4 regions of the Neomicrococcus lactis genome follow, and region 1 is predicted to be linked to each of the others. Evidence: riboswitches for the same ligand, from Rfam matches in the RefSeq annotation. Region 1 holds a riboswitch; each other region holds the start of a gene.
The links. Region 1 has a riboswitch for S-adenosylmethionine ahead of BKA12_RS09920 (flavin reductase family protein). Riboswitches for the same ligand answer to the same signal wherever they lie in the genome.

Region 1 (4,208 bases):
AATGGCGCACGTCGAGGATCTGTACGGCCTTGCACGCATCGCTCAAGAGTTCTTCACCCACAATTCAAAGTAGGCAGTGGGTCGCCCCGGTCTTGTCCTCAATAACCTCAGGCTGCGCGCGGTGCTGAGCATCGCCGTCGTTATGGTTAGTGAAGAAATTCCGGTAAGATAGCTGAGGTTGTTTGCACCCGCATGTCCTTTTGGGGTTGCAAGCACCAACGCGAAGAACCTCCTGTTGCGGAAAGACCGTGACCGTTAAGTCCAAAGGAGGTGGGTTCACATGCGTGCTTATGAATTGATGGTGCTGATCGACCCAGAGGTCGACGAGCGCACCGTTGAACCAACCATCAACAAGTTCCTCGAAGTTGTTACCAACGAAGGCGGAACCGTTGACAATGTTGATATCTGGGGACGTCGCCGCTTGGCATACGAAATCCAGAAGAAGTCTGAAGCGATCTACGTAGTCGTTAACTTCACGGCAGAGCCTACGACGTCGGCCGAACTCGACCGTCAGCTTTCTTTGTCTGAACAGATCATGCGTACCAAGATCATTCGTCCGGAAGATCAGAAGGTTTCCGCAGAGTAATCTCGCGGATACCGCGTACGAACACTACTGAAGGGGAACCATGGCAGGCGAGACAGTTATCACTGTGATCGGAAATTTGACTTCCGATCCCGAACTTCGATTCACCCCGTCCGGATCCGCCGTTGCGAACTTTACGATCGCATCGACGCCTCGGACCTTTGATCGCCAGTCCAACGAGTGGAAGGACGGCGAAGCGCTGTTCCTCCGCGCGTCTGTGTGGCGCGAAGCTGCTGAAAACGTAGCTGAGACGCTCACGAAGGGCATGCGTGTCATCGCTCAGGGTCGCCTGAAGTCCCGTTCGTACGAAACTAAAGAGGGCGAACGTCGCACCGTGATGGAGCTTGAGGTCGAGGAAATCGGCCCATCGCTTCGTTTCGCTTCGGCAAAGGTAACCCGTGCGCAGCGCTCCGGCGGTGGCGGCGGCAACTTTGGTGGCGGCAATGCCGGTGGTGGAAACGCTGGCGGATTCGGCGGAGGCAACTCCGGCGGAAGCTGGGGAGGAAACTCCGCACCGCAGCGCCAGAACGACAACCCATGGGAAAGCTCCGCATCATCCTCTTCGGATGGTTGGGGCAATGACATGGGTAGCGACGAACCACCGTTCTAAACGCCCGCTTGATCTTCTACTCAACAAAAACATTCACCATCCCGCAGATTGATCTGCGGGCTCCAACAGAAAAGGAGCTCCACGATGGCTAAGGCTGAACTCCGTAAGCCCAAACCAAAGTCGAATCCACTGAAGGCCGCCGACGTGACGGTCATCGACTACAAGGACGTAGCTTTGCTGCGTAAGTTCATCTCCGATCGCGGAAAGATCCGTGCTCGTCGTGTGACCGGCGTTTCCGTTCAGGAACAGCGCAAGATTGCTCAGGCAATCAAGAACGCTCGTGAAGTCGCCTTGTTGCCTTACTCCGGCGCTGGCCGCGGCTAAGGAAGGAAAACAAACATGGCAAAGCTCATTTTGACTCACGAAGTTACCGGTCTGGGCACCCCAGGCGATGTGGTGGAAGTAAAGAACGGCTACGCCCGTAACTACCTCCTCCCACGCGGATTCGCAACGCTTTGGACCAAGGGCGCTGAAAAGCACGTTGAGGCTCTCAACGCTGCTCGCGCTGCAAAGGCCATTGCAAACCTCGAGGATGCACAGGCTTTGGCTGCAAAGCTCAAGTCCACCACCATCCGTCTCGCAGTCAAGGCTGGCGACACCGGACGTTTGTTCGGCACCGTCAAGCCTGCTGACATCGCAGCTGCAATCGAAGAAGCCGGCCTCGGCTCCCTCGACCGCCGCTCGATCGAGATCCAGGACGCCATCAAGTCTGTTGGTCACCACAACGTGACCGCTCGCTTGCACGAAGACGTTTTGGCTGCATTTGAAGTTCAGGTTGTTGCCGCAAAGGGCAAGTAACCTCGAGCTGACAAGCTGATTGGTCGAAAGAGCCGTTCCCTTCGGGGTGCGGCTCTTTTGCTTTAACTGCTCAATTTCACCCTTGTACCGCCTACCTCCGGTCCTTTTCACGCCATCGATCGGCGGAATATTCGGCGGAATCCTTATTTTTGCATTGACTGTTTGATGTCAAGTGATGGACTGCGAGTCTTTCGAAATATTTCGTGGACTTTTGACGCGGTGATCGAATCCGCTCTAACGTGGACTTCAGAATCAAGAGAGTCAATGACAAGCCCTGGCTGGTTGACCGGCAACCCTCTGGTAGTAGTGGGGTGCTCCAGGTGATGATTCGGCGTTCGGGAGAAGACCCCGCTTCGCAAGTACTGCATCCGAAAGTCGGACTGCGGACGAGTCACGTAAGGATCAACATGACCGCCAGCGTCGAGCACTCCTCACAGACCACGGGGAACGGCACCATCTCGCATGATGTGGGTGCCCAGTCCCTGCGACAGGCCTTCTCTCGCTTCCCCTCCGGTGTGGCCGCTTTGTGCGCCATCGTGAACGGACAGCCTCAGGGAATTGTCGCTTCTTCCTTCACGGTGGGCGTCTCGCTTGAGCCACCACTCGTGATGTTCGCCGTGCAGAACTCTTCCCGCACGTGGCCGATTGTTCGCGGCGCACAGCGCATCGGCGTCTCTATCCTGGGCGAAAAGCATGAAGGCGTCTGCCGCCAGATCGCTTCGCGCGATGGCGACCGCTTTGCCGGACTCAACCTCGCCTCCACAGACGAGGGAGCATTGTTCCTAGAGGACGCAGCTTTGTGGCTGGATTGCTCCGTAGAGTCCGAATTCCCCGCCGGCGACCACCAGGTAGTCCTGTTGCGCGTTCACGGTCACGAGACGCACGGAGACGCTAACGAACCGCTGGTCTTCCACGGCTCTGCGTTCCGTACCCTCAAGGACAACGCGCTCGTCTAAGCGGGCCTACTTCTCGTTGGACTGATCCAAGACGTTCACGCCGTAACGGTGCCCTAGAGCGATTAGTTCTTTCAGGACGTCTACATCTACGTCAGCGAGCTTGTTGACGTACACACACCCCACGCTGGCCTTGTGCTTGCCTAGTTTCGAGAGCAGCTCGGAGGCTTCTGGTGCGTTGCCGAGTCCGTAGAGAGACAAACTGGCTTTACGGGGCGAGAAGCCGACGATGGGTGCCGTTCCTTTGTGCCCACTTTCGTAGTGGTAAAAGTATTCGTCGAACCCCACAATGCTAGGACCCCACATCACCGCAGGCTTGCCGGTGATCTCCTCCATGAGCTCCAGCAGCACTTCGGCATCTGCGCGGCGCGTTGGGTGCTCCACTGCTGAAATGAACTCTCGAGGGTCGACGTTGGTGGGTTGAGTCTTGTTCTCGGCCATGGAACCAATCTAAAGCGCGCGGCTTCGAATGTCTCGGGCTATATGCACACTGGTCAGCGCCACGCGATGTGAACATTGTTCAGATGCGGTGCCTAGAACATGTACTTCGCTATTCCGTCAAGTTAAAAGTCACCGACCGCGCGTGTCTGTGCACAACTACCCTTGGTCTGTGGATAACTTGTGTGCATATCACCAAATATTCAAGTATCCGGGTGTGATATGACCCAGCTAACCTGCAAGCACTACCTGAGGGTTTGTGGAAAAGCTTTTTGGATCCACAAGCGCAAAAATGCATTATGCCTAGTCAGCGCCTGTTAGTGTGGAGAAACAAGTTGAGGATCGAGTGGATATCCCCAAGTTATACACACAGGTCGTGGATGAAGACGTCAGTTATACACATGGCCTGTGGATAACTCGTTTGAGTACCGCGAAATAGGGGACTATGGTTGCTTGAGCTCTATTGCTTCGTGAGCATTTTTCACACCCCTTCGAACCCCCTTTCCTAAGTGTCGGTGGCAGTAGAAAGAATGGGAGCGAAAGGCAGAGAGCGAGGCTTTTTTGCCGCCGCGAATTCGCGCGGATTCATAGTAATGACCTGAGGAGGGTTCGTGGCCGTTCAGCATCTGGACCAAGGATCACGTTCTGGCGATCAGCAGTTTGCGCGCACACCGCCGCAAGACATGGTCGCTGAGCAGAGCGTGTTGGGCGGCATGATGCTCTCGAAGGACGCGATCGCCGACTGCATCGAAGTACTTCGCGGGCCTGACTTCTACCGCCCCAACCACGAAGCCATTTTTGAGGCCATCCTTGACCTCTATGGCAA
Region 2 (4,208 bases), 630 kb from region 1:
TCCGGCATCTCTGCCGCTGAGTACGCTCGCAACGCCGAGTTCGTTGAGCTACCTGAGAACTCTGAGAACGACACCGTCGCTCTTCTTGAGTCCATCCGCACGGGCAACGGCACCGAGAAGATCGCTGTTCTCCGTAAGGAACTTCAGGACAGCATGGACCTCAACATGCAGGTGTTCCGCACCGGCGAGTCCATTGCTCAGGCCTTGGCTGACATCGAGTCTTTGCGCCAGCGCTACAAGAACATCTCGATTCAGGACAAGGGCAAGCGCTTCAATCTGGACCTCCTCGAGGCCGTTGAGCTGGGCTTCTTGCTCGACTTGGCTGAAGTCATGACGGTGTCTGCATTGCACCGTGAAGAGTCCCGCGGTGGTCACTACCGTGAAGACTTCCCGGACCGCAACGACGAGCGCTTCATGAAGCACACCATGATGTACAAGGACGAGTCTGCAGAGACCGAAGGCGTCAAGGGTATGCGCGTTGAAACGAAGCCTGTGGTCTTCACCCGTTACGAGCCGATGGAGCGTAAGTACTAATGAGCACCGTAGAACCAGCATCCAAGATTGACCTCAAGACTGACGGCGGCAGCGGAGAGATCCCATCGTTCGACATCACCTTGAAGGTGCGTCGCTACGATCCAGAGTTCTCCGAAGAAGCAAAGTGGGACGAATACACGCTCACGATGTACGGCACGGACCGCGTGCTTGATGCTCTTCACAAGGTGAAGTGGGAGATCGACGGCTCGTTGTCCTTCCGCCGCTCTTGCGCTCACGGTGTGTGTGGCTCTGACGCCATGCGCATCAACGGCCGCAACCGCCTTGCGTGCAAGACCCTCCTCAAGGACTTGGACACCTCCAAGCCCATCACCGTTGAGCCCATCAAGGGCCTTCCGGTGGAGAAGGACCTCATCGTGGATATGGAACCTTTCTTCCAGTCCTACCGCGAGATCATGCCGTTCTTGATCACCAAGGGACACGAGCCTTCCAAGGAGCGCTACCAGTCCCCTGAGGATCGCGAGCGCTTCGATGACACCACCAAGTGCATCCTCTGCGCTGCGTGCACGTCTTCGTGCCCAGTGTTCTGGACCGATGGTCAGTACTTCGGCCCGGCAGCGATCGTGAACGCCCACCGCTTCATCTTCGACTCCCGCGACGAAGCCGGCGACATGCGTCTCGAAATCCTCAACGACAAGGAAGGCGTGTGGCGTTGCCGCACCACCTTTAACTGCTCCGAGGCTTGCCCACGTGGCATCCAGGTCACAAAGGCCATCTCGGAAGTCAAACAGGCTATCCTGGCTCGCCAGTTCTAGCCTCAAAATCACATCGCATCATCAGGGCGCGCCATGCCTTCGGGAGTGGCGCGCTTTGCGTTTAAGGGTTCCCTACACAGCCGCCGCTCCCCCACGCAAGCATTGCGACGAAACATCTCCTATTACGTCGTCGGCGTCACAAAAGTAGCAATCCAGATCACATGACTGATTTCATAATGGAACACCATCCAGAGCGGCTGAGAGATCTGGCTCGTTGACGCCGCAGCAAATTGACTGCCCGGTCATAGTGCTAACGCCAGAATCGATGGAAACTCGAGCGCTGGCTATGTTTCATGCTTCGGCTGTCTCTACCCGCCGTTCTCGGGGTTCCTTCTGTTACTCAACAACGAAGGAGAAAATCATGTCAGTCGAAACTCTTCAGACTTCGCCCCGCGTTCCCTACACGGGCAACGCCACCCCAGACGAGCTGTCCTACTGGGAAGCTATCGCACGTAATGTCGCTGATCAGCTCCGCGTTGACGCTATTGAGCGAGATCGCGCTAACCAGCAGCCACGCCGCGAAGTCCAGCTCTTGAAGGATTCTGGTCTCCTCAACCTGCTCGCGCCCACCGAGTTCGGCGGAGGTGGCGGCCACTGGGAAACCGCCTTCCAGGCTATTCGCATCATTTCCAGCGTGGACGGCTCCATCGGCCAGCTTCTCGCCTACCACTACATCAATCAGAGTGGAATCGCGTTCTATGCTTTGCCGCCAAGCCAGCCCGCATGGTGGCAGGCCACGGTCAACGGAAATTGGCTCTGGGGCGATTCGGTCAACCCTGTAGACCCCACGCTCACCCTCACGGCTGATGGCGACGGTTACCGGCTCAATGGCCTCAAGCACTTCTCCACGGGTTCCGGTGTTGGAGATGTCATTGTCTTCAATGCTCTCGTCGTCGATGGCATCAACGAAGGCAAGATCATCGCATTCGTCTTGGAGACCACTCGCGAAGGCGTCGAGCTCCTCGATGACTGGGACAACCTGGGTCAGCGCCTCACCGGTTCCGGCAGCGTCAAGAACACCAACGTGCGCGTGAATCCCGTGGACGTTCTGGGTGAAGTGACGGAAGAGCCGATCTCCACTCTCTTGACCCCGGGCATCCAGTTGGCGTTCTCCAACTTCTACCTCGGATCCGCGGAAGGTGCCCTTGAACGCGGCCGTCAGATCCTCGTGGAGCGCAAGAATTCATGGTTCCTCTCCGGCGTGGACACCTACGCTGAGGACAAGATCTTCCAGCGCGCTATCGGCGAATTGAAGGCGCGCACTGCCGCCGTTGCCGCTCTTGCGGAAAAGATTAACCGCAAATTCGACGACGTCGCAGCTCGCCAAGGTGCCCTCACCTCCGAAGAGCGTTGGGCTTACGCGAACGAAATCGCCGAGCTCAAGGTGGTCTCGACGGAGATCGGCCTCGAGGTATCTCACCGCATCTACGAAGTGACGGGCGCGAGCTCTACCAAGAGCAGCGTTGGCCTGGACTTGTTCTGGCGCAACGTCCGCACCCACACGCTCCACGACCCCGTGGACTACAAGAAGATCGAAGTTGGCGCGTACTACCTCAATCGCGACGTCCCAGCGCTCTCGCTCTACACCTAAGCCAGTAGCCACCACAGGCTGAAATCACTGAAGGCGCCGGCTCGCAACCACACTAAGTGGTCAAGCGAGTCGGCGCCTTCGGCTTTAGACCAGTTCACACGAGAACAAGCTCAGGCTAGATCCAAAATTAGCCCTTGAAAGGCGGCAAGAAGCCCACGCGCTCGTAGACAGCTTCAAGAACCGGCTGGGATACCTCGCGAGCCTTTTCAGCGCCGCGCGCCAGCAAGCGATCCAACTCAGCAGGATCGGCCAAGAGCTGCTCAGTACGCTCACGGATCGGAGTCACGGCAGCCACCACGGATTCGGCAACATCCACCTTGAGGTGTCCGTACATCTTGCCTTCGTAGGACGCCACCAAGGTATCCACAGGCGTGTTCGTGACGGCGGAGAGGATCTCCAACAAGTTGGTGACGCCAGGCTTTTTGGCGCGGTCGTGCGCCACCACGGTGTCATCGTCTGTCACGGCGGACTTGATGCGCTTCGCGATCACCTTCGGGTCATCGAGGATATTGATCAAGCCGTTCGGCGAGGCCGCGGACTTGGACATCTTCGAGGTTGGGTCCTGCAGGTCATAGATGCGCGCGCCACCCTTCTGGATGAACGCTTCCGGAACCACAAAGGTCTCGCCGAAGCGCGAGTTGAAGCGCTGCGCCAAGTCTCGAGCAAGCTCCACGTGCTGACGCTGATCGTCGCCCACGGGAACACCCTTGGGCTGGTACAGCAAGATGTCGGCGGCCATGAGCATCGGGTACGTGAAGAGGCCAACGCCCGCATTGTCGGCACCCTGCTTGGCAGACTTGTCCTTGAACTGCGTCATGCGGCTGGCTTCACCAAAACCGGTCAGGCACATCATGACCCACGCGAGCTGCGCGTGTTCAGGAACATGGGATTGCACAAACAGCGTGGACTTCTCAGGATCAATGCCGCCCGCGATGTACTGGGCCGCTGTCTTGCGGGTGCGTTCGCGCAGCTCCGCCGGATCCTGCGGCACCGTGATGGCGTGCATATCTGGGATGAAGAAGAACGCGTCGTATTCGTCCTGCTCTCGTACCCAGTTCACGAGGGCGCCCAAGTAGTTGCCCAAGTGCAAAGACTCGGCCGAGGGCTGCATGCCAGAAAGCACGCGCATGCGGTCAGAGGCGCTGACGCCGGGCAGGGTGATGTTCTTTGGCGTTACATCTGCCATGAGGTTCAAAATCCTTTTTAGAGTTGGTAATCGATCACGAGCGGAGCGTGATCGGACCATCGGGTGTCCCAACTAGGCGCGCGGTCTACTACAGCGTTCGTTGCCTTTGCCGCCCATGTGGGAG
Region 3 (4,208 bases), 320 kb from region 1:
GTGCGTATTCGTAAGCGTTCACTACTGCCTGCGCGATTTCCGGCTTCTCCTTCAAGAAGGACTCGGTGGCGTTCAAGAAGCCGTAGGTGTTGAAGTCCACGTTGCGGAAGATGAGCTTCGCGCCGGCCTGCTCGGCTCCGGCCATGATGGGATCGAGGCCGCTCCATGCGTCCACGGATCCGTTTTCGAGAGCGGCGCGGCCGTCAGCGTGCTGCAGGTTCTGCACCGTGACGTCCGATGCCTTGAGGCCGTTCGCCTCGAGAGCCTGGAGCAAGAAGAAGTATGGGTCCGTACCCTTCGTGGCGGCCACGTTCTTGCCCTTGAGATCAGCGACAGAAGCGATCGTGGAATCCTTCGCGACTACCAGCGCGGCCCATTCTGGCTGCGAGTACAAGAGGATGTTCTTGATGGGCGAGCCGTTCGAGCGGGCCAAGAGTGCGGCGGATCCGGCGGTGGATCCTACGTCGATGGCGCCGGCGCGCAAGGCTTCGTTGGCCTTGTTCGATCCCGCGGACTGCACCCAATTCACGGTGTAACCCTGATCCTTGAGCGTCGCCTCGAGCCAGCCCTTCTCCTTCAACACGAGGGAGAGCGGGTTGTATGTTGCGAAGTCGATGTTCAGGACTTTGCCGGCGGCATTAGCGGACGACGACGCAGCTTGCGAACCAGCGGACTGGCCACTTCCGCCTTCGCCTGCGCAAGCAGAAAGGAAGGTTGCGGCAGCGAGTGCGCTCAGTCCCAGGACGGAGCGGCGAGTGGTGACTGCGGAGAAGGATTTAGCGGTGAAAGACATGATGGTGCTCCTCAAGAAATGTGGTTGAAAGTAGTTATTGAAGACAAGGTTGTTGAAGCTGTGTGGTGGCGAGGCGGCGTCGTTATAGAACGACGTGCCGTTTTGATCGCCTGAACGTGTGACCGTTTGACCGTTTGAGAGCCGGGCTTAGTGACGGTGTGCGTCGACGCCGAGGCTCGAGAGCAGTTCGGCGCGCATTCGTGCCAGTTCTGCCGACGCGCGATCGCGTGGGCGTTCGCCGGGGACCGTCAGGATCCGTGAAATCGTGGCTCCTGGTTTGCCATCCTCCACTCCCAGAACCACAATCCGGTCGGCGAGCTGGAGGGCTTCGTCGACGTCGTGGGTAACCAGAAGAACCGTTGCCGGGTGAGCTTGGTGAACGGAGAGCAAGAGGTCTTGCATGTTCAAGCGGGTGAGTGCGTCGAGTGCGCCGAAAGGTTCGTCGAGCAAGAGCACGCCGGGACGGCGAGCAAGTGCACGAGCCAAGGAGGTGCGCTGTGCCATGCCGCCGGAAACTTCGCGAGGACGCAAGTGCGAGCTTTCGCCAAGTCCCACGAGCTGCAAGAGACGCTTCACGCGCTCAGCACCTTCAGCCTTCGGGGTTCCCGATGGCAAACCGAGTTCCACGTTCTTAGCCAGGTTTTGCCACGGCAAGAGTCGGGGTTCTTGGAAGGCCACTGCACAACGTGGGTCGATGCCTTTGACGGGTTCGCCGTCAATGAGAATTCGTCCCGAGCTGGGCTGATCCAGTCCGGACGCTGCGCGCAACAACGTGGACTTTCCGGAGCCGGAAGGACCCAGGATTGCCACGATCTCGTGAGGCTGGATGTTTAGGTCGATGTTCCGCAGGACCACCTTGGTATTCCCCGAGACGGCTGGGAAAGAGCGGCCCACGCCCTCAAAGCGCACTCCACTTGCCGACTCACCGCTTGGTGCGTTCTGGCTTGGTGCTGAAGCCTCGGCCACGACATCAGGTGTCGTGAAAGCGCGTACGTCTGTAGTCATTTCTCTCCATCGGTTCTGGCGTTAGCACCGTCCGCGAATCGAAAGGATTCGCTGGGGGTTGCTGCGGCGTCGTCGAGCCAGATCTCTCAGCCACTCATGATGGGTACCGAATAATTGAAAGCCTTGCTGGAAGCCTTCTCCAAATTATGACTCGAAAATTTCACAACATGTCACAATCGTTGCGTCTGATTCGATCGATAGTGAACCCTTGGATCACCCACCGAGCAATTTATTCATCAGGACGCCCTCTTCTGAGGTTCTTTGTGTCCCACTCTCGGAAAGCGACAATCCCTTGAGCACTTCAACTCTCAACGCGACGACCTTCGAAGCGGTCGCGCAAAAGTATCGCCCCATCTTCGAGCGCATCGCCGAAGGCGCGGTAGACCGCGAACTCAACGGCACTCTTCCTCATGAGCAGATTCAGTGGCTGAAGGACGCCGGCTTCACAGCCGCGCGCGTTCCACAAGAATTCGGCGGCGACGGCCTGAACTGGGAAGAGTTCACTGAACTTCTCATTGAACTGGCCGCGGCTGACAGCAACATCCCGCAGGCTCTTCGGTCTCACTGGGCGTTTGTCGAGGAAAATCTCTACCACCACGGCCTGACGCGCAACGGTAAGACGGGCGACCGCACTGAATGGTTCAAGCGCTTTGTTGCCGGCGAGATTGCTGGCAACGCGTGGACGGAACCAGGTCAGGGCGGCGTGGGCACGGTCCTCGACGAGCGTGACGGCCAGCTGGTCCTCAACGGCACCAAGTTCTACACCACCGGCACCATCTTCGCCGAGTGGATCGACGTGCTGGCCAAGCGCCCGGATGGCTCCGATGTATCCGCCTACGTCAGCACCAAGACTCAGGGCATCGAGACTCTCGATGACTGGGACGGCTTCGGACAAAAGGGCACCGGCAGCGGCACCACGATCTTCACGAACGCACCCGTTGACGCGGAAAACGTCTTCGACTTCGAGGTGCGCTTCCCGTACCAGACTGCGCTGTACCAGCACATTTTGTTGATCGCACTGTCCGGCGCGGCTCAGGGAGCGGCCAACGAAGTGGCGAAGCAGGTCCGCGAGCGCAAGCGAGTCTTCGGCCACGGCAATGCAGACACGGTGAGCCAGGATCCGCAGATCCTTCAGGTGGTCGGCGAAGTCAGCGCGAAGGCGTACGTCGCCGCAGCTGCCACCTTGCGCGTGGGCCGCGCTTTGGATCGCGCGTTCAACTCACGCCTCGAAGGCGATGCTGTCGAGAAGGCCGCCAACGTCTCTGTGGAACTCGAGTCCGGCTTGGCTCAGGTTGTCTTGAGCCCACTCGTTACGGAAGCCACCGGCCAGATCTTCAACACGCTCGGCGCATCCTCGACGAGCACCGCTAAGTCGCTGGACCGCTTCTGGCGCAACGCTCGCACCGTCGCCACCCACAACCCTTTCATCTACAAGGCGCGCATCGCCGGTGACTGGGCCGTCAACGGAATGGAACCGCCCACCGTTTGGACCATTGGTGAAGCGGGAATTGACGATAAGCGCCACGGCCAAGCGGCGGCGTCGTAATCAAAAATTTGCAGTGATCATTACAGAATGCGGCCCCCGTATTTCGCGGGGTCGCATTCTGGGTGTGCAATGGAGAAGTACCCATCCAGAGCGGCTGAGAGATCTGGCTCAACGACGCCGCAGCAACCACCTCATCAAGAGGAAGGTGCTACTGCCAGCAACGATGGAGAAGCTCGAACCGCGCCCTGCGTGGGTTCTTCTCGTCGGGAAGGAACCAAAAAATGACTGAAATCGCTCCCCGCCGACACGTACGGTTCAACGCTTTCGACATGAACTGCGTGGTCCACCAGTCCCCAGGATTGTGGCGCCACCCGCAGGATCAGGCCTGGCGTTACAAAGACATCACCTACTGGACCGAACTCGCGAAGCTCTTGGAAAAGGGCAAGTTTGATGGCCTGTTCATCGCTGACGTCCTCGGCACGTATGACGTTTTCAATGGCACCAATGAGGCGCCGTTGTCCTCCGGAGCGCAGGTTCCCGTCAACGATCCGTTCCTCCTGGTTTCCGCGATGGCAGCTGTCACGCAGAACCTCGGCTTCGGCGTCACCGCCGGCACCGCCTACGAGCACCCGTACCCGTTTGCTCGCCGCTTGGCCACGCTCGATCACCTGACCAACGGCCGTGTGGGTTGGAACGTGGTGACTGGTTACTTGCCGTCCGCCGCACGCAACATGGGTCAAGAAGACCAAATGGAGCACGACGAGCGCTACAACCACGCCGACGAATACCTCGAAGTGGTCTACAAGCTGCTCGAAGGTTCGTGGGAAGAGGATGCCGTCCAGCGCAACCGCGAGACCGGCGTCTACACGGATCCGTCCAAGGTGCACCCGATCAACCACGAGGGCAAGTACTTCAAGGTTCCCG
Region 4 (4,208 bases), 330 kb from region 1:
GTGGGCCACGATGTCATGGAGGTCTCTCGCGATTGAAAGACGCTCGGCTGCGCTTGCTTCTAGCTGCAGAGTGCGCATCTCTTCGATCTCGGCAATATGCCGCGCTTGAGCTCGCCAACTACGGCGAATAAGGGTGCCGATCAGTGCGCCAACGCCCAAAAGCGGAATGCTGAAGTACAGAATCGGTCGGTCGTTGGGCCACATGAACCACAGTGAAACGGACCAGAGAATCCACGCTGCGACGAAGGCCGCAATGAAGACCCGGTTTGCCGTTGCCACCACGACGGCAAAGATCAATGGGGTCACGATGATCGCGTAGCCGTATTCGTGAACTGGTAGTGACAAGGCCAGGCCGGCGATAGAAATGACGCCAGCGATGGTCGATCGAATCCACAGGAAGCCCGTCGCCGCCAAGTAAATCAAAGCAACGTTGGCTACGTTTGCTGCTCGGTTTCGAACATCGGCGTTTTGCTCGATGAAAAGAGAGAGCACGTCAGTCGCCGCGTAGGCCATAACAATGATCGACACAATTGCGAGCGTGAACTTATCAGCTTTTCGCGCGCCGAAAAGGCCCGAAATCCATATCGAAAAGATCCCGGGTTTCTGAGGAGTGCTGCTGGCGCTGTTCACAGGTACGACTCTACGTAAATCCGCCATCTGACGCGGGATCAAATGCGTGGACTTACGCAGAGTCGTAATTCCAGCCTCGAATGGCATTCTGGCGAAGGTGTGTGCGTCACCGGATTGCAGCCGAGGTCAGCAAGTGAATGAGAAGTCTTGAGGTTTAGCGTGGGCACCATGCGCCGTAGGTGCGGCAGAACCAAGCGCCCAAATCGGACGAGAATCCGGTTGTAGTAACTACATCAGAGGAAGTAGGCGCAGTCGCGGCGCTTGCTGAAACAGGCATTGCGAAGGCGGAAAGAGCGATGATGGCAACGGCGGTGAAGCGGGAAATGGTTTTCATACCTTCCATTGTCCCAAGTGTTCCCGAGCCTGCGGTTAGCCATTCGTCTAAACTTCTGGCCGATGTTCATGGCTACAATGACGCCATGCCTGACTCTCACTCTGCAGACGCCCCTATTCGAGTCCTTATTGCTGATGACGAGTCACTGATGCGGCAAGCTTTTCGCACCATTATTGACACCGCTGACGGTTTTGAATGCGTGGGCGAGGTGCGCAATGGCGCGCAAGCGCTCCACCACGTTGAGATGCTGAATCCTGACGTGGTCCTCATGGATTTGCAGATGCCAGAGATGGACGGCGTCGAGGCCACGGGTCGAATCGTGGAGAAATACCCCGACGTGAAGATTCTCGCCGTCACCGCATTCTCTTCCGAAGAATATTTGATTCCCGCGTTGCGAGCGGGCGCTGCCGGCTACCTGGTCAAGGACACCACGCCCGAATCGATGCTCTCCGCCATTCGCTCTGTCTACGCAGGCGAGTCTGTTTTGTCTCCAGCTGTAAGCCGCAAGCTCGTGGATAAGGTCATGTCGCAGCCGGCGCACGGCGGCGTGAGCACTCCGCGCCCTGAGCTCGGCGAGCGCGAACTCGAAGTGGTCCAGTACCTGGCAAATGGCCTCAATAACGCGGAAATCGCGGCGCGATTGGGCTATTCCGAGGCTTCCGTCAAGCTCTACCTCAGCCGCGCGATGGCCAAGCTCAACGTCCGCGACCGCGTCCAGACACTCATTGTCGCCATGCAATGGGGTTTGGTTACGCCGAATCTTGACCGCAATTAATTAGGACGACGCCAATTCAGTTCTGCGATAAGAACTTGCGTTAGTTGCGAAATATTTCAACGTAGGGCGTCTCTGTTTTGCGCAATCGAACAATCTGCGATTAGATAGATCCACAACAACACACCATCAAGAGCGACCGAGAGACCTGGCTCAGTGACGTCGCAGCAACCACCTCTTTGAGGCCGGTGCTACCGCCAGGACCGATGGAGACTTCACCATTTCGCCTCGGTCCAACTTCGGGAGATTCTCCCGAGCGTAGGGCTATGTCGTGTTTCAGCGCGGCCGAAATCGGTGCGTATTCCTCGGCTACACCGAGAGGATCAGCAGTGCGACTTAAGACTTTTGCATTCAAGACTTCCGCGGCGCTCGCCGTATTGGGACTGTCCTTGACTGCTTGCAGCAGCAATAGCAGCGCCACCAAGGCGGTCGGTGGGACCAGCGATAGCAGTACCCCGGTTTCTGGAGGAACTTTCACCTACGCGGAAGTCACTCCCATCAAGAACTGGCAGACGCAGGCTGCGCGATTCTATGAAAAGGCGAACGTTCTCAACAGCGTTCTCGACCGACTGACGTATTACGACACGGAGAAGGGCGAGATCGTTGGCTGGATTGCCTCGAAGTTTGAGAGCAACGATGCAAAGACTGAGTACACCTTCACTATTCGTGATGGCGTGACCTTTTCGAATGGAACACCGCTAGACGCCGCTGCTGTCAAAGCGAACTTGGATGCGCTTGGTTTGGGCATCGAGTCTGCACAGATCCAGCCCAACGTGGACTTCTCGGCATACAAGTCGTCTGAAGTTGTTGGCAAGAATCAGGTTCGCGTGACCCTCAAGCGATCTGACGCGAACTTCCTCCGGGCAACCACATCCGTGGCCGCTGGCCTGGTTTCTCCTGAGACGTTGAAGCTCGATAACGCTGGTCAATCAGCCATTTCTAAGATCGTGGGCTCAGGACCATTCGTCTTCAAGTCGGAAAAGGCTGATGAGGAAGTAGTCTTCGCCAAGCGGGCCGACTACAAGTGGGCTCCTGCCACTGCGAAGAATCAAGGCGCTGCCTACATCGATGAATTGGTCATCAAGTACTTGCCTGAAGTCGCGCACCGCGCTGGTGCGGCACAGTCCGGCCAAGTCGATTTGGTTCGTGGTCTTCAGCCAATTGATGAGCAGACCCTCAAAGCTGGCGGCGGGACGGTTTATGCCGCCTCCGGTGTTGACTTGACTGCCAATATGGCTGCTGCCCGTATCGGTTCAGGAAAGCTTGCAGACGAAAAGGTACGTCACGCTCTTCAATCGGGAATTGATCGTCAAGCTATCAAGGACACCGTGCTCTCGGATTCCTACGAAATCGCCGGCTCGATCGTGAATCACAAGGCGGAAGGTTACGTAGACCTCTCGGCAGATCTCGCATATGACCCAGAAAAGTCCAAGAAGCTTCTTGACGAAGCTGGATGGAAGGTCGGCGCAGACGGGATTCGGGAAAAGGACGGGGAGAAGCTGGAAGTCACCGTTTCTTCGTCGAATAACTCTGTAGTGATCAAGCCTGCTTTCGAACTGATCGAGCAGCAGTGGCGTGCAATCGGAGTGAAATTGGTGAATCGCGCCGGCGACAACACCTTCCTGACCAACGCACTCGTGGATTCGAAGATTGAGTTCTTTGGAACTCGTCAATTCGCATACGGCGGACTTGGACCCGTTTTCGGACCAGCCAACAACACGCAAACGCTCAACGCTGATGAGGAACTGAACTCCTTGTTCGTCAAGGAGCAGGCTGCAACAACCGAAGAAGAGCATCTCAAGCTCGTAGGCGATGAGCAGCGAGCCCTGGTTTCGGAGAAGGCTCTGACGCTTCCACTCTGGGACGAAGTCCAGGTATACGGAGCTAATGAGAAGGCCCATGTTGAGTTCACTTCGGGAACCGCTCCGATTTTCCAAAGTGCATGGAAGTCTAAGGACTAAGTCGTCGTGTCTCTCTATATCGCTAAGCGAGTTGCCCAAGCAGTACTTGTCGTTTTGCTCGCCTACACCGCCGTCTTCTTGGCGGTGCAGGCGTTGCCAAACGATCCAGTCACTATCTTCTTGTCAACGGATGCATCCGCGGATCCAGCGACGATCGCGCAGATGAAGTCGCACTACGGCTACGACCAGCCAATTCTTGTGCAGTACTTCAGTCAGCTCGGAGGCATTCTTGCTGGCGACCTAGGGTACTCCCTGTCTTCAGGTGCTCCGGTCGCGAGCCGAATCGCCGAGGTCATTGGATCCACGCTGACACTTGCCTCAAGCGCATTTGTCTTCGCAGTTGCCCTTGCCTTGGTTATTGTCACGGTGGGCACGCTCTCTAAAGCCTTCTGGATCAAGAAGCTTTTCGTGAACTTGCCGCCGTTGATGGTGTCCATCCCGGTCTTCTGGTTGGGGCTCGTGCTGCTGCAAGTACTCGCCGTTCAGTTGGATGTGATGTCCCTCTTCCCAG

Region 2: another riboswitch for S-adenosylmethionine. It lies ahead of BKA12_RS07110 (acyl-CoA dehydrogenase family protein); the one in region 1 lies ahead of BKA12_RS09920 (flavin reductase family protein).
Region 3: another riboswitch for S-adenosylmethionine. It lies ahead of BKA12_RS08480 (ABC transporter ATP-binding protein); the one in region 1 lies ahead of BKA12_RS09920 (flavin reductase family protein).
Region 4: another riboswitch for S-adenosylmethionine. It lies ahead of BKA12_RS08450 (ABC transporter substrate-binding protein); the one in region 1 lies ahead of BKA12_RS09920 (flavin reductase family protein).

The regions. Positions count from the first base shown of each region.
Region 1 covers NZ_JACHBL010000001.1:2,193,741-2,197,948, forward strand. Annotated here, with positions in the region: gene BKA12_RS09895 (M18 family aminopeptidase) at 1-73, shown strand, start outside; gene rpsF (30S ribosomal protein S6) at 281-586, shown strand; gene BKA12_RS09905 (single-stranded DNA-binding protein) at 627-1,193, shown strand; gene rpsR (30S ribosomal protein S18) at 1,278-1,517, shown strand; gene rplI (50S ribosomal protein L9) at 1,533-1,991, shown strand; SAM riboswitch class IV at 2,242-2,359, shown strand; gene BKA12_RS09920 (flavin reductase family protein) at 2,399-2,947, shown strand; gene BKA12_RS09925 (DUF1801 domain-containing protein) at 2,954-3,385, opposite strand; gene dnaB (replicative DNA helicase) at 3,994-4,208, shown strand, end outside.
Region 2 covers NZ_JACHBL010000001.1:1,564,228-1,568,435, forward strand. Annotated here, with positions in the region: gene sdhA (succinate dehydrogenase flavoprotein subunit) at 1-534, shown strand, start outside; gene BKA12_RS07105 (succinate dehydrogenase iron-sulfur subunit) at 534-1,307, shown strand; SAM riboswitch class I at 1,489-1,579, shown strand; gene BKA12_RS07110 (acyl-CoA dehydrogenase family protein) at 1,669-2,898, shown strand; gene trpS (tryptophan--tRNA ligase) at 3,026-4,084, opposite strand; gene BKA12_RS07120 (exodeoxyribonuclease III) at 4,102-4,208, opposite strand, start outside.
Region 3 covers NZ_JACHBL010000001.1:1,874,359-1,878,566, reverse strand. Annotated here, with positions in the region: gene BKA12_RS08485 (aliphatic sulfonate ABC transporter substrate-binding protein) at 1-793, opposite strand, end outside; gene BKA12_RS08480 (ABC transporter ATP-binding protein) at 941-1,798, opposite strand; SAM riboswitch class I at 1,802-1,904, opposite strand; gene BKA12_RS08475 (acyl-CoA dehydrogenase family protein) at 2,091-3,344, shown strand; SAM riboswitch class I at 3,423-3,514, shown strand; gene BKA12_RS08470 (LLM class flavin-dependent oxidoreductase) at 3,566-4,208, shown strand, end outside.
Region 4 covers NZ_JACHBL010000001.1:1,868,481-1,872,688, reverse strand. Annotated here, with positions in the region: gene BKA12_RS12645 (histidine kinase) at 1-528, opposite strand, end outside; gene BKA12_RS08460 (hypothetical protein) at 785-964, opposite strand; gene BKA12_RS08455 (response regulator) at 1,050-1,739, shown strand; SAM riboswitch class I at 1,860-1,949, shown strand; gene BKA12_RS08450 (ABC transporter substrate-binding protein) at 2,066-3,697, shown strand; gene BKA12_RS12640 (ABC transporter permease subunit) at 3,704-4,208, shown strand, end outside.